2 regions of the Salinivibrio costicola subsp. alcaliphilus genome follow, and region 1 is predicted to be linked to the other one. Evidence: predicted binding sites of a transcription regulator. Region 1 holds the regulator's gene; the other holds the start of a gene.

Region 1 (10,517 bases):
CCACCAAACGAGCTGCGGCCCCCATAAGAGCTAAACATTGGCTCCACGACATCCACTTGGTCGAGGTACATGTCGCATAGTTCCGAGGTATTGTATTCCATAGTCTAACTTCTTGTTGAGGCAGAAAAAGGCTGGCAAGCTTGCGCTGCCAACATGGCAAGTCCAAGTATAACGGGGCAATAAGGGTTTGCAATGACAAAGCGGCTAATCTGTGTCTTTATTAGACTAACAGCATCCCAGTCATAAATAGCCCATTAGTCACTAAGGCGCAGCGCACCATGTTGCCCATCATTGGCCGAAGCGCGTTAGCATTCGCCGTTTGATACACTTCGCGTCCGTGGCGAACCAATAAGGGCACACTCGCCAAGAACAACCATCCCAGCCAAGCTTGTAAGGTCAACGCGGCAAATAATGAGTAACAAACAATCGCACCGGCAAGTAGGATGACATGGTACTGCCGGCCTCGCTCGGGACCCAAGCGAACGACCAGGGTGTGTTTGCCACAAGCACGATCATTATCAATGTCTCGTAAGTTGTTGATGTTGAGCACGCCGACAGCCAGCAATCCGCATGCTGTCGCAGGCAAGATCACTAGCGAGTCAATCTGTCCAACTTGCAAATAGTAGGTCCCGGCGACGCCTAGCCAACCAAAAAACATCAGCACCGATAAATCACCGAGGCCTCGATAGCCGTAAGGTTTATTGCCGACGGTATAGGTGATCGAAGCGACGATGGCCATCAGGCCGAGCAATAAAAAGCTAATAATATCGGTGGGCTGCTGACAGGCAATCGCGATCAGTCCGCCGCCACTTAACACGGTGAGGGCAATATTGAAGGCCAGAGCGCGGCGCATGGTGGCGAGGCTCACTTTGCCCGATTGGATGGCACGCATCGGACCTAAACGGGTCATGTTGTCCGTGCCTTTTATCGCATCCCCGTAGTCATTAGCAAGATTAGAGAGGATTTGTAAGAATAAAGCGGTGATCAGCGCCATGACACTGATAGACCAAGAGAGGTTGCCTTGCGCTGCGGCGACCGCACTCCCTGATAAAATGGATGTCACGGCCAACGGCAGCGTTTTGGGTCGCGCAGCATCAAGCCAAATAGCGAGCGTAGGGTGCAGCATAGCGATCCTCGAGACGAAAAAACGATGTCACTATTATTACGCAAGCAGCACAAGGAGTAACGAGTTCGCGACCGAAATCCGGCTTCCTATTGCGCCAGCTCAAGTTTTGATGCAAAAAAGGGCAGCGTTTGCTGCCCTAAGTTCGATAGTTGACGTGTCGTGACTACAGGATAAACCGACTTAAGTCTTCGTCATCCACCAGCTCTTCGAGGTGGCTACGGACGTATTCTGCGTCAACCACAACCTGTTGACCGGCGCGTTCACTGGCTTCGTATGAGACATCTTCCATCAGTCGCTCCATCAAGGTATGCAGACGACGCGCACCGATGTTTTCGGTTTTCTCATTGACTCGCCACGCCGCGGAAGCCAGCTCATCAATACCGCTTGGCTCAAAGCTCAAGTCAATCTCCTCGGTTTTGAGTAGTGCCGAGTATTGCTGGGTCAGTGAGGCGTTCGGCTCGGTAAGAATCCGTTTGAAGTCATTGGTTGACAATGCTTCTAGCTCGACGCGGATCGGGAGACGGCCTTGTAGTTCAGGGATCAAGTCTGACGGACGTGAGACCTGAAATGCACCAGAGGCAATAAACAGGATATGATCGGTTTTGATCATGCCATGCTTGGTTGAGACCGTACTGCCTTCAACTAACGGTAAGAGATCACGCTGTACCCCTTCACGTGATACATCGCCACCACTGGTGTTACCCGACTTACAAATCTTATCGATTTCATCCACGAACACGATGCCATTGTTTTCCACCATGTGAATGGCTTGCTCTTTGATTTCTTCTTGATTGACCAGCTTAGCCGCTTCTTCTTCGGTCAGCGCCTTCATTGCGTCTTTGATTTTCATCTTACGCTTTTTAGTGCTGTTGCCGGCAAGGTTTTGGAACATCCCTTGCAGCTGATTGGTCATTTCTTCCATGCCCGGTGGTGACATGATTTCTACGCCCATTTGCGGCGCCGCAACATCGACTTCCACTTCTTTGTCGTCAAGTTTACCTTCGCGTAATTTTTTACGGAAGCTTTGGCGTGTTGACGAATCTTCTTGGGTCGCTTCGTTTTGGCCCCATGCATCACGCGCTGGAGGCAGTAAGATGTCGAGGATACGATCTTCCGCTTGTTCTTCGGCGCGGAATTTGACTTTTTCCATCGCCTGCTGCTGGGTCAGATTCATCGCCACATCCGCGAGATCACGAATAATGGTCTCGACTTCTTTACCCACATAGCCGACTTCGGTGAATTTGGTCGCTTCTACCTTGATAAAAGGCGCATTCGCTAATCGCGCAAGACGACGTGCAATTTCGGTTTTACCGACACCGGTGGGGCCAATCATCAAGATGTTTTTCGGGGTCACTTCCGCACGCAAGTCTTCTGGCAGTTGCATACGGCGCCAGCGGTTTCGCAGTGCGATCGCCACCGCACGTTTGGCATTGTCTTGACCAATAATATGGCGGTCAAGTTCGTGCACGATTTCGCGTGGAGTCATTTCAGACATCACTAATCCTGTTTATTACTCTCGAGTTCTTCAACCGTGTGTTGTTGGTTTGTAAACACACATATATCACCGGCGATGGTTAGCGCTTTCTCTGCAATCTCGCGGGCGTCTAACTCGGTGTTTTCTAACATGGCAACGGCGGCGGCTTGCGCATAGTTACCGCCTGAGCCAATAGCAATCAGATCGCGCTCGGGCTCAACCACATCACCATTACCGGTAATGATTAAGGAAGCGGTTTCATCCGCGACAGCCAGTAGGGCTTCAAGGCGACGCAGCGCGCGATCGGTTCGCCATTCTTTGGCAAGCTCAACGGCTGCTTTGGTTAGGTGCCCTTGGTGGAGCTCAAGCTTACGCTCAAAGCGCTCAAATAAGGTAAAGGCATCTGCGGTACCGCCAGCAAAACCAGCGAGCACTTGGCCGTTATACAAGCGACGAACTTTTCGCGCATTACCTTTCATGACGGTATTGCCGAGCGATACTTGACCATCGCCAGCAATAACCACTTTACCTTCGCGACGGACGGAGACGATTGTAGTCACGGGAACCTCTTTGTTTGTGTCTGGTGCACCAGATGGGTGATTAATCTAGATGGTTGGGTTTTGACGCTGACTTTTCAAGGGGAGAGCGCAATACTTTCCCCGTTCGCTATTCCCAATACCAAATAGCACAAGGTTCGACACCGGCGCGACGCAGCATATTGCGATCTTTCTCTGCTTGGCGCTTGCGCGGGTAAGGGCCAAGCACCACACGATACCAAGTGCCTTTCTCACCAGGGCTTACCTTGATTTGGCTTTCTAGCCCTTGAAACGCAATGATCGCTTTACGCTCATTAGCCTGCCCTTGGCTACGGTAAGCACCGCATTGCATGAGGTAAGGACGGGCCGATTGTGGCAGCGCTTTTGCTTTCACTTCTACTTCCTTGTCTTCCAGCTCTTCGATATAGCTCCATTTTTCTTTGGGCTTTTTCGGTAGACTTTCTACCTGGCTTTGCGTGGCCGGTTGCGTGTGAGACACGGGGGGAGAAGGGGGTGTCGGTGCATCGGTTTTGCTCAACCAATACAGGCCATAAGCAAACGCACCCACTAAGACGACAGCAAGCAGCGCCCATTTAAATGGGAATCCAGCCCGCGTCTTGGTCGGTTGGCGGCGAGTATTTTTTTTACGCGGCGCTTTGCCACGTTTAACGTAATCACGAGTTGCCACAGCAAATAATCAAATTAAGAAGCCAGTAAAGGGCTCATATTACTGGCTTGAGCCCGTGCTGACTAGTCTTACTACCGAGACGGAGGGGCGACACTCTCACGGATCACCAGCTTGGCGTCCAAAAGGCGGGAGCCGGGGGTCACTTCTCGTCCTTGTAACGTGTTTAGCAGCATCAACATGGCTTGGCGGCCAATGTCATAGCGAGGCTGCGAAACGGTCGTGAGTGGTGGATCGCAATACTCGGCGAATTGGATATCATCAAAACCAACAATGGAGATATCTTGCGGGACCCGCATGCCTAAACGTTTCGCTTGTTGCATCGCGCCGACGGCCATGACATCGCAGTGACAGAATACCGCAGTGGGTGGCTCAGGCAGTGAGAGCAAGTTGGTGATGGCACGCGCTCCGGAGGCAAAACTAAAGTCACCGACGACGCTATACGCTGGATTGATGGTGATCCCCGCTCGATGTAACGCTTGCTGATACCCTTGTGAGCGGAACTGCGTTAATGCTGTCTCCGGTACGCCGGTAATGTTAGCAATCCGAGTATGGCCGACTTGGGTGAGATAATTAACCGCTTCAAAGGCAGCGGTAAGGTTATCGATATGAACCGTCGGTAATTCCAGATCGGGCGCATATTCACAGGCCATGACCAGTGGCGGTAAGTTTTTTTGCTCAGGCTTGCTGACATCAAAAGGGACGTCGGAGCCAAGCAGCAGCATGCCATCCGCTTGTTTAGTAAACACCAGATTGACGAATGAATTTTCACGGTGGTGTTGCTGGGCACTGTCACCCAGTAGAACTAAGTAGCCATGTTCCATGGCGGCTTCTTCAATGCCGCGAATAATCTCACTAAAGTAGGGATCACAAATGTCCGGTACAATAGCGACGATGGTTTTTGATTCATTGCGACGCAAGTTACGCGCAAGTGAATTAGGGGAATAACCAGCTTCAACCACAGCATGTTCAACTTTTTTACGCGTGCTGGCTGACACCTTCTCTGGGTTCATCAGCGCGCGCGATACCGTTGCTGTGGATACACCGGCAATGTGGGCAACGTCCTTCATTGTCGCCATAATGACAGTCCTCTTGTTATCTATATTGTGAGATCAAACAGTTATTAGCTCATCTGACCTGTTTTCTTAGCCAATTGCGGCCCTATTTTACCTATGCTTGTCCAATTTAAATACGGACAAGCTAACACTTATTGCAATGAAAGTGTGACTTGTGTCGACTTACGGCAAGGGAGTATTAAGAAAGGTCTTGCGGCTCGACATCTAAAGACCAACGTACTTTGCGCGAAAGGGGTAATTGATGGACTGCAGGAAGAGCCACCGTTAGCCACTGCTGCATCACTTTTCGACTTGGGGCTTGGATTAATAATTGCCAGCGATAACGGCCCGCGCGTTTGGCCATCGCTGCGGGCATAGGGCCCATGACATGGCTTTCATCGTGTTGAATGGGGGAGGCAGCGAGCGTTTGACGTACTTGTTGTAAAAACTGCTGCACACTGTTTTCTTCATGGCCTTCGGCGCGAAATAAACTTAAGAACGTATAGGGCGGAAGCCAAGCTTGGCGGCGTTCAGTGAGCGCCGACTCCGCAAAGGCTTGATAGCCTTTGTGTACCAGCGATTGGATCAGGCTGTGCTCGGGATGGTGCGTTTGTAATAGCACCGTCCCTGGCTTGCTGGCGCGACCGGCGCGGCCGGCGACTTGCACCATCAGTTGCGCCAACCGTTCAGGCGCGCGAAAGTCATTACTAAACAAGGCACCGTCGACATCAACTAACGCCACTAGGGTGACATTGGGAAAATGATGGCCCTTAGCGAGCATTTGTGTGCCCAGTAGGATCTGATATTCGCCCTTTTCTATGCCATTAAGGTAGGTTTCTAAGCTGCCCTTACGGCGGGTATTGTCGCGATCAATACGCACGGTTTTATATTCAGGAAAGAGCTCGCCCAACTGGCTTTCAAGCTGCTCGGTGCCCACGCCGACACTGATTAACTGGGTGGAGCCACAATCGTGACACTGGTGCGGAACGGGTTTTTGGTGGCCACAATGATGACAACGCAATTCTTGCTGTTGCTGGTGAAGGGTGTAGTAAGCATCACAACGTTGACAATTCGCGAGCCAGCCACACTCGTGGCACATCATGGCGGGCGCATAGCCACGGCGATTTAAAAACAACATGACCTGATTGCCTTGTTGTAGGTGCTGGCGCATTTCGGCGATCAACGGCGCGGATAATCCAGCGTCGAGGTAATGGCCCTTAATATCGAGTATTCCCTGACGTGCGGTCACCGCATTACCTGGACGCTGAGTCAGCTTGAGGTACTGATATTTACCGGTTTTTGCGTTATGCAAGCTTTCCAAAGAGGGGGTGGCAGAACCGAGTATCACCGGCACTTTTTCTTCATGACCACGCATAACCGCTAAGTCTCGGGCATGATAACGAAAGCTATCTTGCTGTTTATACGAGGGGTCATGCTCTTCGTCAATAATGATAATGCCTAAATTAGCCATCGGCGTGAACAGGGCAGACCGTGTACCAATGACGATTGCTGCTTGATTCTCGCGCGCGGCCAACCAGGCTTTTAGTCGATCGTTATCATTTAAGCCTGAATGCATCACGGTTACCGGGACATGAAAGCGGCGCTCAAACCGGCGAATGGTTTGTGGGGTGAGGCCGATTTCTGGTACCAAAATTAAGGCTTGTTCACCGCGAGCAAGCACAGGTTCGAGCACGTTTAGGTAGACCTCTGTCTTCCCTGAACCGGTGATCCCCTCGAGTAAAGCACAAGCAAAGCCGTCATTGGCATTGATGGTGGCAACCGCCATCGCCTGTTCATGGTTGAGTGCCGGTTTGTCTTCGGTGACGGCAAAATGCGGTTGCCAGGCTTGAGCGTTTAGCGGTGGTGTGTAGGGGGCTATCCAACCTTTTTCGGCCACGGTTTTTAGCACCGGTGCGCCGATGTCTTGTTCGATCAAGTCGGCATGGGTGGCAGGGCCGTGTGTGAGCAACTGCAACACCCGAGCTTGTTTAGGGGCACGGCTCAGGCCCGAGAGGGGTTGGTTTTGTCCTGACTCGGTAATTTGCCACCATTTTTGCTGTTGTAATGCCGCAGGGCGTCCTTTTCGAAGCAGGGTTGGCATCACAGCGCCCATCGCATCCCCTAGCGGATGATGATAAAAGCGGCTTGCCCAGTGGAGTAAATGATAGACGCCGGGCGTCCAAACCGGTTGGGTATCCAATACGGCATCGAGCACCTTGAGTTGGCTCGCGTCCACACTGGCGGTTGCGGATAAGCCGGTGACAATGCCAACCTTGTGCTGGCGGCCAAAGGGCACTTTTACCCGCCCACCGATGATGGGGTGTTGATTCTCACCGATTCGGTAATCAAAAGTTTTCGCTAACGGGACCGGTAGGGCCACCTGAGCAAACTGTTCCATCACAACATCTTATTGACCAGAAGGGGGCTCAGTGTAACGGTTCGCCTTCGGTTGGCAAAGCCTTGTTGTACGGTGACGCGGCGTGGTGATTGCACAAAAAAGTTGCGAAACCGAGGGGGCTTGATTAGAATTGCGCGCCTTAGAAAATATTTGTTAACGACGTGTGGTGCCCGGCTTAGGATCGGGAGAGCGACACGGCCTTTAAAATGAGGTTATCCCTATGAAAGCTGGTATCCATCCAGAGTACAAAGCCGTCACAGCAAAATGCTCTTGCGGTAACGAATTTGCGTTCAGCACAACCCTAGGTAAAAACATCAACCTAGACGTGTGTGACAAATGTCACCCATTCTACACCGGTAAGCAGCGTATCCTTGATGCTGGTGGCCGTGTTGATCGCTTTAAGAAACGTTTCGGTGCCCTTAGCAGCAAAAAATAAGCAGCTATTGACCGAATATAGAGAAGGGACGCATCAGCGTCCCTTTTTTTGATTGTATCGTCCTAGTATTCGGACAACAGGTCCGAGCATCATCGCGAATACGGCGTTAGTACTGGTGGACGTTTCCCCGCTGCGTTACCATCTTTACCCTTATACAAACCTTTCCTGTGTGGTTTGTAGAGTGTCTGGCTAATATCGGTCATCCTTCCCTGCCGGTATTGGTTACCCCTTCACGATAATAACTAGGAAAACGACATGTCGGACGATAAACGCCAGCAAGCGCTGGATTATCATGCATACCCTACACCCGGAAAAATCTCTGTCGAACTCAGTAAGCCTGCTGATTCAGCGGCGGATCTTGCTCTCGCCTACAGCCCAGGCGTTGCTGAACCTGTGCGTGAAATAGCCCAAGATGCGGATGCCGTATATCGCTATACCGGTAAAGGCAATATGGTTGCGGTGATCTCAAACGGCACCGCGATTTTGGGGTTAGGGAATTTAGGGCCGATGGCGTCAAAGCCTGTCATGGAAGGCAAAGCGTTATTGTTCAAGCGTTTTGCCGGCTTGGACTCGATCGACATTGAAGTTAAACACCGCACCATCGATGAGTTTGTTGATACCGTAGCCAATATTGCTGACACCTTTGGCGGTATCAACCTTGAAGATATCAAAGCCCCAGATTGTTTTGAGATCGAAAAGCAGCTGATTGAACGCTGTGAAGTGCCTGTCTTCCATGATGATCAACATGGTACCGCGATTGTCACTGCTGCGGGGATGCTTAACGCGCTCGAGTTGCAAGGCAAAGATATTGGTGAAGCCACCATCGTGTGTCTCGGTGCGGGTGCCGCTGCGGTGGCCTGTATGGAGCTATTGATTAAATGTGGCGCCCAGCGCGAAAAGATTTACATGCTGGATCGCAAAGGGGTGATTCACACCCGTCGTGATGACATTAACAAGTATAAGCAGCTGTTTGCCAATAACACGGATAAGCGTACCCTCGAAGATGTGATTGAAGGTGCGGATCTCTTTGTTGGCGTATCAGGCCCGGATTTGCTCTCGCCTGAGGCATTAAAACTGATGGCGGATAAGCCTGTCGTGTTTGCCTGCTCAAACCCAGATCCTGAAATTAACCCAGAGGTTGCGCACCAAGTCCGGGATGATCTGATCATTGGAACGGGGCGTTCGGATTACCCGAATCAGGTGAATAACGTCTTGTGTTTCCCGTTTATTTTCCGGGGAGCATTAGATGTGCGTGCCAGTGAGATTAATGATGCGATGAAGTTGGCCGCCGTTGAAGCGATTCGTGGTTTGGCGAAAGAGCCTGTACCACAATCGGTCTTAGATGCCGCGGGCTTGTCTTCACTCAGTTTTGGCCCGGATTACATCATTCCCAAGCCGATGGATGCCCGTTTACTGCCCAAGGTAGCACGTGCCGTGGCGCTTGCGGCCGTCGAAACCGGCGTAGCCCGTATTGAGATGCCAGACAACTATATGTTGTAAAGAAAACATGTTGTAAAGAAAACATGTTGTAATTAGAAAACAGTGTCTTACCATAAAAAAACCGCCGATGGCGGTTTTTTTGTTTAGTATTCACTGTCGTCAAACTCAATACCCAACTCTTCCATGATCCGACGTGCCTCGGCAGGAATGCTATCGGGTTTATCCTTACGGATGTCGTCATCGGTTGGCAGAGGCTGCCCGGTATAGGCATGTAAAAATGCCTCACACAATAGCTCACTGTTGGTCGCATGACGCAGGTTATGAACCTGACGGCGAGTGCGCTCATCAGTAAGAATTTTTAATACTTTAAGTGGGATAGAGACGGTGATCTTCTTTACCTGCTCTTTCTTTTTACCATGTTCGGCATACGGATTAATGTAATCGCCGTTCCACTGCGCCATGTCTCACCTATCTTGATTATGGAATACCCAGAATGATGCTGCGGAGATTTTAGCTATATTAACCGCCACATGCAAAGGTGTTTAGACGTCTAGAAGTGTTGACGTCCTAAAAGTACAGAGGTAAGGTAGTATGATGACGACTGGATCACGTAAATCGTGCCAGCGCAACAAGAGCAAGGATGAACCATGACAGGTAAAAAAACCGACACCATTGCCGTTCGAACAGGAATTGGCACTGACACGCAACATCATGCGGTTGTGCCGCCTTTGTATTTATCAACCAACTATCGTTTTCCTGCTTTTGGCGACGTTCCCACTTATGATTATGCCCGTGGGGGCAATCCAACTCGAGCTCAGTTAGAGCAAGCGTTAACGGAACTGGAGGGCGGAGCCGGTGCCGTGGTGACCAACTGTGGGATGGCAGCCATTAACTTGGTGTTGTCTTTACTGGATGCAGGGGATCATATTGTTGCACCGCACGACTGTTATGGTGGTACCTATCGCTTGTTAGAGTCACGCGCCAAGCAAGGGATTTGGCAGGTCAGTTTTGTCGATCAATCTGATCACCAGGCGTTAACCGCTGCGCTGGCAAAACAGCCGAAACTGGTGTTAGTTGAAACACCCTCTAATCCGCTATTGCGTGTGGTCGATATTGCTAAAATCTGCCAACAGGCCCACCAAGTGGGGGCATGGGTGGTGGTCGATAACACCTTTTTATCGCCAGCACTCCAACAGCCTTTTTCACTGGGTGCGGACATCATCGTGCATTCCACTACTAAATTTATTAATGGTCACTCTGATATTGTCGGTGGCGCTGTAGTGGCGAAGACGCCTGAATTGGCTGCAACATTAGCGTGGTGGGGCAACTGCTTGGGCGCGACAGGCAACGCCTTTGACAGTTATATG
Region 2 (10,517 bases), on a different contig from region 1:
TAAGAGCAAAGGTATTACCGAGGTCATTGCCCAAGAGCACCTCGAAGATACCGTGGTACTGGGTACCATGATGCTAGAAGCGAACGAAGTGGATGGCCTGGTATCGGGCGCGGTTCATACCACCGCCAACACCATCCGTCCACCGCTGCAAATCATCAAAACCGCACCGAACGCTTCTTTGGTCTCATCAGTATTCTTTATGCTGCTGCCTGAGCAAGTGCTGGTATACGGTGACTGTGCGATTAACCCGGATCCAAATGCTGAACAACTGGCTGAAATCGCGATCCAATCTGCCGATTCTGCCGCGGCATTCGGTATTGAACCGCGCGTAGCGATGATCTCTTACTCGACCGGTAGCTCAGGCAAAGGGGCAGACGTGGATAAAGTCCGCGAAGCCACCCGTCTTGCCCAAGAGAAGCGTCCTGATCTGATCATCGATGGCCCACTGCAGTACGACGCCGCTATCATGGAAAATGTCGCGAAATCAAAAGCGCCAGATTCGCCTGTTGCCGGTAAAGCCACCGTGTTCGTCTTCCCAGACTTGAACACAGGTAATACCACATACAAAGCGGTACAGCGTTCTGCCGAGTTGGTCTCTATCGGTCCAATGCTGCAAGGCATGCGTAAGCCAGTCAACGACCTGTCTCGCGGCGCCTTGGTAGACGATATTGTCTATACCGTGGCACTGACAGCGATTCAGGCTAAGCAAGCCGAAGACAACGGCCAAGCGTAACCCACGCTCAGCCCAGAAAGAGCAAAAGCCAGCACATGTTGCTGGCTTTTTTTTGCGTTTAACTTCACAACGTGACGCCCCAAAGCGATCTAGCATAGCCTTTCCATCCTTGTTTTGGAGTCGATGATGGCGATTGATTTTGATCCCCTGGCGTTTAGGCATGCCCTGCACCAATACCCTGAACTGTCCAATCACGAAGCGCAAAGTGCGCGCACCATTGCCGCCCAACTGCGCGACTTTGGTCTCACCCCCCATACCGACGTGGGCGGTCATGGTATTGTGGTAGACATTGCAGGTCGCGAGCCAGGGCCAACCACCTTGTTACGCGCCGATTTTGATGCGTTACCCATTCACGAACACACCCAACTTGATTATGCATCCTGTCACGATGGCATCATGCATGCCTGCGGTCACGATGGCCATGCTGCCGCCTTGCTTGCCGTCGCTGCTCAGCTATGCCAAACACCCCCTAAACAGGGGACTGTGATCCTCGCTTTTCAGCCTGCTGAAGAAACCGGCGAAGGCGCGGCACGTCTGTGTGCCGATCCGCTTTTAGTAACCCGCCACATCGACAATGTCTATGCCTTTCATAATCTGCCAGGCTTTGCCCAACATAAGATAGTGGTGCGCCCAAGTACCTTTGCCTGCGCCTCAACCGGCGTTGCGATTCGGTTGTACGGCAAAACCTCCCATGCCGCTTACCCAGAGCGCGGGGTCAGTCCGGCAAACGCCATGAGTGACGTGATGCGTATGCTCACACAGCTTCCTGACGCTTATCCTTCCACGTTCAGCTTAGTGACGCTAGTTCACGCCCAACTTGGCGACCCCGCGTTTGGCGTTGCGCCCGGCGAGGCCACCGTAATGGCGACCCTACGCAGCGACGACAACGCCACGTTTCATGCCATGCAAACCCGGTTAGTCGATCACGTAAACGCTATCGCCAACCGAGCAAAATTAACCGTGGATCTAAGTTGGCACGAGCCGTTTATTGCCGCCGAAAACAGCACAGCGCATAACCAAGTCGTGGTCAACGCGGCGCAATCGCTGGGGTTAGAGGTTCACTGGCTTAAGGAGCCCATGCGTTGGTCAGAAGATGTCGCCGAATTTCTTGCCCGTTGGCCCGGCGCATTATTTGGCATTGGCAGCGGCGAGCATCACCCACAGTTGCACAACCCTGACTATGACTTCCCGGATGCGATTTTAGCGACCGCCAACGCACTATTTTGCAGAGTGATTACACACCATCACGGCCGTTAATTACCCCAACGCCAGCCAAAAGCCGACGCCGATCATCAAGGTGCCGGCGATTCGGTTCAGCAATTGCACATTACCCTTTTGCTGCAAAAACTGACGTAAGGTGCGCCCACCGCTGGCATACAGCATAAGACAACTGAATTCCGTGCAAAGAATGATCAACACCAGCACGCTCAGCTGACTGGGCAATGAGATCGCAGGGTTAATAAACGGCGGCAACAGTGAGATCATAAAGGCCCAGCCTTTCGGGTTGGCTATCGCAGTGACAAAACCTTGTGCCGCCAACGATAACGCAGAGATATCATTCGGCGCCGACGTCTCTTCCTTTGGGATCGCCATTTTGCCACGCGATCGCCACATTTGTACGCCGAGATACGCCAGATACGCGCCCCCCACATACTTAAACACCTGAAACACGCTAGGATAGTTCAGCATCACGGCCGCCACCCCTACCACTGACGCAATCGCCACAAGGCCGACGCCAATGAGCTCGCCCCACATCATATGTAGGCTACGCTTAACTCCGATAGTCATCCCCAGGGTCATGGATAGTGTCATACACATTCCCGGTGTGATTGACACAAAAAAGAAGGTGGGAATAAATAGCGTCAACATCGTGGTATCAATCAAGGCAGTTGGCATATCACTTAATCAGAACAAAGAGTTAGAAAGGCTATTAGTGAACACGCTTTAGTCGATGAGATCAAGCATGCTTGAGATCTCGTTGACTGTTTTATTTATAACCAACCGATTAGCCTTATTGCCATTTAGACGTCCGGAAGTAAAAATATCCATTGACTTCATTTTACCTAACTCATAGCATCAATAACCAGAACGACAGCAAGAGCGCGGGATAGACCGCTGAGTCAGTCGGCTGTGATCAAATTTATCGCCAAGGACATGTGATGATTGAGATATCCAAACTCAACAAGGTATTCGAACTCGGGGAGCGCCGAATTCATGCCCTTAACGACATCAACTTATTTATCCCGAAAGGAAAAGTATTTGGTGTGATCGGTGCCTCTGGTGCCGGCAAAAGTACGCTGATCCGAATGGTTAACCTGCTCGAGCGCCCAACCAGCGGCACGGTAAAGGTAGGAGGCGTTAACCTCACCGCGTTATCCAATCGCGATCTGACCCAAGCTCGCCGTCAAATCGGGATGATTTTCCAACACTTTAACCTACTGTCATCGCGATCGGTCTTCGACAACATCGCCCTACCGCTTGAACTGAGCGGCGCGAGCAGTGACGCGATCGAAACCCGAGTCACCGAGTTACTCGATTTAGTCGGTTTAGCCGACAAGCGTCATGTCTATCCGGCTAGCCTCAGTGGCGGACAAAAACAACGTGTCGCGATTGCCCGCGCACTGGCGCCAAGCCCAGACGTATTATTGTGTGATGAAGCCACTAGCGCACTGGATCCTGCTACGACACAATCGATTTTGTCACTGCTACAAACCATTAATGAAAAGCTCAACCTGACCATTTTATTGATCACCCACGAAATGGACGTGGTGAAGCGCATTTGTCACGACGTTGCCATTATTGGTGACGGTGAATTGGTCGAATCTGGCCCGGTGGGCGACATTTTCGCCCATCCGAAATCCGACTTAGCGAAACAATTTATCCGCTCAACCTTGGATTTATCGGTGCCTTATGACTATGCCCAACGCTTAAAAGAAACCTACTTTGACGGCAGCTACCCCTTGGTGCGCCTAGAATTTACCGGCGCTACCGTGGATGATCCATTGATCAGTCAAATATCAAGGCTGTTTGATATCGACATCAGCATTTTAAGCTCTGATATCGACTACGCTGGCGGCGTCAAATTCGGCTTATTACTGGCAGAGATTATGGGCCCGAAAAAAGCGGTCGAAGACGCCATCCACTATCTCAACCAGCACCATGTCAACACGGAGGTACTTGGCTATGTTGATTGATCAACTTATAAATTGGGTCAACGAAAACAACGCCCTGCTTAACTTGCTTGCCGAAGCCACAGGTCAAACTCTGTATATGGTCTTTGCCTCCGGCCTGATAGGCTTTGCCATTGGGATCCCATTAGGTGTGATGCTACACGTCACCAAAAAAGGGGGGCTGCTAGCGCAACCCAAGTTTAATCAAGCGCTCGGCGCGGTGGTGAATATTGGTCGCTCGATCCCCTTTATTATCTTGTTGGTTGCGATTATTCCCTTTACCCGCCTGCTCGTCGGCACCTCGATTGGAACAGCGGCAGCAATTGTCCCGCTGACAGTGGGCGCCATCCCTTTCGTTGCACGTCTGGTCGAAGCGGCGCTTTTAGAGCTGCCACCGGGATTAGAAGAAGCAGCCAAAGCCATGGGCGCTACCCCCTTGCAAATTATCTATAAAGTACTCGTACCCGAAGCGCTACCTGGCATTATTAATGGCGCAACCATTACCTTGGTCACCCTCGTCAGCTACTCTGCTATGGCTGGAGCCGTGGGCGGTGGCGGCCTAGGCGATGTCGGTATCCGCTACGGCTACCAGCGCTTTGATACCACGGTTATGCTGATCACCGTTGTCATGCTAGTCGTGCTGGTACAAGCCATACAATCTTTAGGCGATTATTTGGTACGCCGAACCGATCACCGATAATAAGACACAACACTTACCGTAAACGACGGACAATTTTATCAAGGGAGACAGACAATGAAGACCACCATTAAAACACTTTTAACCACCTTAGGCCTCGCCTCCACACTCCTACTCACCGGGTGCGGAGAAAAAGAGCAAGCCGCTAGCAATGCCAACAGCATCACCGTGGGCGTGATGGCAGGCGAAGAAGCACAAGTGGCCGAGCACGCAGTAAAAGAAGCCAAGAAGTTAGGCCTCGACGTTGAGCTGATCACCTTTACCGATTATGTGTCGCCCAACGCGGCACTCGACGATGGATCGGTTGATGTGAATGCCTTTCAGCACAAACCTTACTTAGACGCGCAAATCAAAGATCGCGGCTACGAGTTTGCGATTGCTGGCAACACCTTTGTGTACCCGATTGCGGCCTATTCTTATAAGTTAGATAGCGTGGCCGATCTCCCAGAAGGCGGTAAAATTGCCGTGCCAAACAACCCATCGAACCTAGGCCGTTCACTGGTATTGCTTGAGCAACAAGGCATCATCAAGCTCAAAGAAGGTGCTGGAATCAGCGCTACCAAGCTCGATATCGTTGAGAACCCGAAAAACGTTGAAATCATCGAGCTAGAAACCCCACAACTGCCTCGCTCACTGGAAGACGTAGACTTGGCCATCATCAACAATACCTTTGCCGCTGGCATCGGCCTAACCCCAAGCAAAGACGGCCTGTTTGTTGAAGGGAAGGACTCACCCTACGTGAACCTGATTGTAGCCCGCAAAGACAACGTAGACGCAGAGAACGTGAAAACCTTTGTAAAAGCCTACCAAACTGACGCGGTTTACAACGCCGCGATGGAAGTCTTTGACGGCGCGGTGGTGAAAGGCTGGTAAGCCACTACGCGTAACATACTGAAATAATAAAGCCCGTGCTGAAAAGCGCGGGCTTTTTGATGCAGAGAACAACCCAACTGACACTTAGGTCTGATTATTGGATTGACGATAAAACGCTTTTCTCCACTGATTAGGCGTCACTTCATAGCGCGCTTTAAACTTTTCTCTGAACATAAGCACCGAGCTAAAGCCTGTTTTTTCGACAACCTGCTCGATAGATAAGTCCGTAGATTCAAGCAAATCTTGAGCGACATTTAGTCGCTCGGTGGTCAACCACTCTCCGAATGACATTCCTGTCGCCCGGCTAAATTTTCTGGTAAACGTGCGGCGGGTCATCATCACAGACTCGGCGAGCACATCCAATGAGTGCTTTTGACTGAGGTTACGTCTGATATTCTCCATTAACGCATTGATACGAGAATCGGATGACGTCACCGGTATGGGTTGGTCGATAAACTGAGCTTGTCCACCATCACGATATGGCGGCACGACCATTCTTCTTGCCACTCGGTTTGCAATGGTACTGCTGTAGAACTTGCGGAAAATATAGAGACAACAGTCAATCCCGGCAGCCGTACCTGCTGAAGTGATCACGCGATTATCCTCAACATACAAGGCATTCGTATCCAGCAAAACACACGGAAACCGTTGACTAAAGTCTTGTTCTAGTTCCCAATGTGTCGACGCTCGCCTTCCTACCAGCAAGTCCGCATAGGCAAGCACATAGCTGCCAAGACATAAACCAACAACGAATGCGCCTCGGGCATGAGCACGTTGAAGCGCAGCAAGCAGTGCTTCATTGGGGCGTTCATCAATGGTTCGCCAATAGGGAATGACGATGATGTCGCTGTGCGCTAGCGCATCCAGCTGATGCTCAGTATGAATTTCCATACCAATATCGGAAAGAATGGGACCAGGTTCTCCTGCGACTAACTTGAGGTCAAAAAAAGCCTCATTCAACGTGCTAGGCCCAAACACAATACTCGGGACGGAAATATGAAATGGGCTAAAGTGATTAAAAACGACAATAGCCACCGAGGGGAGTTTGTTACTGTCTGTGGGATACATAGGCCATTTCCATCGTTAAAACACAGAGTAATGAAGACGCACTACTCTGTGTTGCTCACCAGCACAGCATCTTATGATGCTTTATTGACCCACCCTAAAGGGTCACTGTCTCACCATCTTCTGGCACAAACACACATTCATGGATCATGTTTGCTTTTGCATAAGCGCGCATTTCTTGCGTTGTTACCAACGCATGATTCACAGCCCCCATATGTGTGGCGACAATTTTAGCTTCAGGCAGCACTTGATGTGTTTTGAGCACATCTTCCTTACCCATGATAATAGGGCCGAAACCAAGGACATGTGCCCAACCTGTGTTGAGAATAACCACACCTGGCTGTTGTTTTATCATGGTTTGTTCAACACTTGGGATCCAGATCGTATCACCAACCAAATACAGCTTTTCCTCCGTCGCGTGCGAGAAGATAACCCCCGTCACTTCACCTAATATGTCCGCCATTTGTTCATTTTGAAAAGCAGCATCAGAGCCGTGTTGGCATACCGTGCGGATAAATGAAATACCTTGATAATCCACCTCTTCAGAAAAGATCTGCACATTGGTAAACCCTTGAGAGCGTAAAATGGCCTCATCCCGCTCATGTTGCACAAAAATCGTTTTATCTTTGGGGATTATGTTCACGGCAGCCTCATCCCAGTGATCTGGGTGCGTATGAGTTAATAACACCGCGTCCACATCGATAATACTTTCAATCGGTAAAGGTAATTCAACGGTGGGGTTCGATAGGTGCGAATTGGCTGTGCCTTCAAAGCCGGGGTACGTCCCCTTCGGGGCTAACATCGGGTCAATGAGGAATTTTTTACCTGCATATTCAATTATTTGTGTTGCATTACGAATTTGTGTGATTTTCATGATTGCGCTCCAGTGTCACTATGCTTTGCGTTAGTGACGAAATAATAAGCACCAAACCACACGCTCAAAAGTGGCTAAAAGGACATATAAGGATAGTATCGGGACAAAGACGCTCCCCCTTAACTTGACCCCCATAGCGGCGGCCAGTCATCATAGTTCATCACTCTTCACGTTTAGCTTGCGGTCATGCGTCTTGAATACACAGGTCCAATGCCGGAACGCCTCGGTTTTCTGCTACTCCCCCGCTTTTCGATGATGGCCTTTTTCTCTGCTGTCGAGCCATTGCGTATAGCCAACCAGATCAGCGGCGAATCGCTGTTTGATTGGCAAATGATCAGTGAAGACGGCAAGCCGGTGACGGCGTCCAACGGCATGTCACTGCTGGCCGACACAGCCATCGACGCCGTGCATGATCTTCCCTCACTCGCGGTCTGTAGCGGTTTTGATCCTGAAGCTTACCTTAGTCGTCCTTTGATGCGTTGGCTGCACCGTCTTGATGCGGCAGGCTGCGTGCTGGGCGGACTCGATACCGGCTGCTTTTTGTTGGCCGCTGCCGATCTGCTCAAGGGCGAGCGGGTCACCCTGCATTGGGAAAGTTTGCCCTCGTTTCAAGAGCGCTTCCCAGAGGTGAGAACCTCAGATGAGCTGTTTGAACTGGGACCGCGGCGCTTCTCCTGCGCAGGGGGCGCAGCGGCGATGGACATGGCGCTCGATGTGATTGCGCGTCGCCACGGCACCCAATTGGCCATCGACGTCTCCGAGCAGCTGGTACATGAGCGCATTCGTACTCGACGCGATCAGCAGCGAATGACGTTAGCGCGCCGCTTGGGCACCCATCGCCGACGTTTGGTCGAAGCGGTGGATGTGATGGAGCGCCATATAGAATCGCCCTTGTCCTTGGCAGAAGTCGCTGAGCGCAGTGGTATCTCGCTTCGTCACCTACAACGCCTTTTTGAAAGCGAGCTTAATCAGTCGCCGCGCAGCTGGTATTTGGGATTGCGGCTAGATCGTGCCCGTTACTTGCTTAAAGAAACCGATCTCGATGTGTTAACGGTGGGATTGGCCTGTGGCTTTAGCTCAAGCTCGAGTTTTTCCCGCGCGTTTCGCACCCATTACGGCGTGTCACCGCGTCAAATGCGCAAAACCCAAAGCCAGTAAAAGAAGAAAAATAAGATAGATAAAAAAGCCGCTCACCCCACCACCTTAATCGGCAACGGAATGAGCAGCTTGTTTCGCGGCTAGCTTTTTTTAGCCGCGACGAGCGAGCGGCGCGATTCACCAAACAGTGAGATCAGCACCCCGGCGGTCATCACCAGGATCACCACGCTCAGTGGCAAGGCCGCGGCGATCAATGCTGTTTGTAGCGCTTTAAGGCCGCCGGCCATCAGCAGCGTTGCAGCGACTAAGCCAATCACCACGCCCCAAAGCACCCGGAAACGCTTCGGTGGCTCTTCATCACCCAGTGACAAAATCGTCGTCAGCACTAAGGTGCCTGAATCAGACGAGGTCACAAACCAGCTCATCAACAAGAACACCATCAGGGCTGAGAGTATCCAGCCGAACATCCCAGAACCTACGATCCCATCCGCTGCGGCAAATAATGCGGCGGGAAGCTCCCAAGCGTTCACCAAATCGATAATCCCAGCACTGCCGACGCCACCACTGGCATACAGCTCTTGGTAGATGGCATTGCCACCGAAGATAACCAGCCAGACAAAGATCAGTAAGGTGGGCACAAATAACACGCCCAGCACAAACTCACGCAGGGTGCGCCCTTTGGAAATACGCGCAATAAATAGCCCAACAAAAGGCGCCCAAGCCAGCCACCAGCCCCAATAGAAAATGGTCCAGGCCTGCTGCCACTCCACCGTGCCCGGCTCATCAGCAAACCACAGCCCCATCGGGATAAAGTTAATTGCATAATCGAGCAAGGTTTCGCCGAACGCGCTGATCAGCCAAAGTGTGGGGCCGCCAATGAAAAAGATACCGACTACCAGCACCGACACCCAAATGTTCATCTGGGAGATAATACGGATCCCACGGCGCACCCCGGATACCGCCGACACAATCGAGATCGCCGAAATCACTGCAATCAAGATCAACTGCGTCGACAAACCGGAGGTGATACCGATCAGGCGCTCCAGCCCCACCGCCATTTGACTGACGCCGAGACCGAGCGAGGTCGCGACGCCGAACACGCAACCCAGTACACCGAGGATATCGAAAAGATGCCCCCAAGCGCCGTAAATGCGCTCGCCAATGAAAGGATAAAGCGCCGAGCGCAGCGCCAGTGGCAGTTGCTTACGGTAGGCAAAATACGCCAGCGACATGCCGACAATCACGTAGATAGCCCAACCATGCAGCCCCCAGTGGAACACGGTGACCCGCAGCGCATCGATGGCACGCTCGTAACCAATGGCGGCCGCGCCTGCCATATCGGCGTGGGGATTGTTGGGATAACCAAATCCGCCGGTGTTATCGAGGTAAAAAATGGGTTCGGCCACCCCAAAAAACAGGATGCCAATACCGATGCCAGCAGAGAACAGCATCGAGAACCAAGAGAAGTTGCTAAACTCCGGACGGCTGTCGTCAGGGCCGAGGCGCACATTGCCGTACTTGCTGAAAACGATAAAACCGCACACGGTCAATAACAGCATCACGGTGATCAAGTAATAGCCACTAAAGGTGCTTTCAATCCAGGTGCGCGTCGCACCAAACAGGACGCTGGCCGTCTCCGATTGAAAGCCGGTAAACAGCACAAAAGCCAGCACCAGCAGTGCAGAGCAAATGGTCATGCCACGATGCATGCCCTGAAAGAAGCCATCCTGAGCAAGCTCGGTGACGGTATAATCGGTCGATGTTTCAGCCTGGTGGCTGTCACGACGCTTGGATGAGTGTGGTGGGGTTGGCGTAGCGATAATAAATCCTCCTTGAGCCGGAAGTCGGGCCGGCGATCCCGTTAACCGCTCAGCCTCTACTGAGCGGGACTTGATAACTCTTTAGCGCCCGATGGCAGCGTCGTTCAATACCGCTTGGGTAACCCGATACGACGGCCGGCACTCTCGGGCCAATCACTCTCAACCGCGCAAGGCAGTGTCTCGATGA

The links. The regulator MetJ, encoded in region 1, represses methionine synthesis genes. The targets are predictions, from matches to a motif close to TTAGACNTNTANANGTCTAA.
Region 2: the regulator MetJ is predicted to act here: its motif matches at 2,755-2,774, upstream of metN (methionine ABC transporter ATP-binding protein MetN).

Annotation. Positions count from the first base shown of each region.
Region 1 is NZ_MUFR01000002.1:70,488-81,004, forward strand. It holds gene rraA (ribonuclease E activity regulator RraA) at 1-101, opposite strand, end outside; gene BZJ21_RS01045 (1,4-dihydroxy-2-naphthoate polyprenyltransferase) at 221-1,126, opposite strand; gene hslU (HslU--HslV peptidase ATPase subunit) at 1,290-2,621, opposite strand; gene hslV (ATP-dependent protease subunit HslV) at 2,624-3,160, opposite strand; gene BZJ21_RS01060 (SPOR domain-containing protein) at 3,267-3,824, opposite strand; gene cytR (DNA-binding transcriptional regulator CytR) at 3,896-4,924, opposite strand; gene priA (primosomal protein N') at 5,076-7,274, opposite strand; gene rpmE (50S ribosomal protein L31) at 7,495-7,710, shown strand; gene BZJ21_RS01080 (malic enzyme-like NAD(P)-binding protein) at 7,966-9,210, shown strand; gene metJ (met regulon transcriptional regulator MetJ) at 9,294-9,611, opposite strand; gene metB (cystathionine gamma-synthase) at 9,798-10,517, shown strand, end outside.
Region 2 is NZ_MUFR01000030.1:29,379-39,895, forward strand. It holds gene pta (phosphate acetyltransferase) at 1-733, shown strand, start outside; gene BZJ21_RS10990 (amidohydrolase) at 857-1,990, shown strand; gene BZJ21_RS10995 (LysE family translocator) at 1,991-2,629, opposite strand; gene metN (methionine ABC transporter ATP-binding protein MetN) at 2,893-3,927, shown strand; gene BZJ21_RS11005 (methionine ABC transporter permease) at 3,917-4,603, shown strand; gene metQ (methionine ABC transporter substrate-binding lipoprotein MetQ) at 4,658-5,473, shown strand; gene BZJ21_RS11015 (GlxA family transcriptional regulator) at 5,558-6,541, opposite strand; gene BZJ21_RS11020 (MBL fold metallo-hydrolase) at 6,636-7,412, opposite strand; gene BZJ21_RS11025 (GlxA family transcriptional regulator) at 7,623-8,570, shown strand; gene BZJ21_RS11030 (BCCT family transporter) at 8,651-10,207, opposite strand; gene BZJ21_RS11035 (thioesterase family protein) at 10,435-10,517, opposite strand, start outside.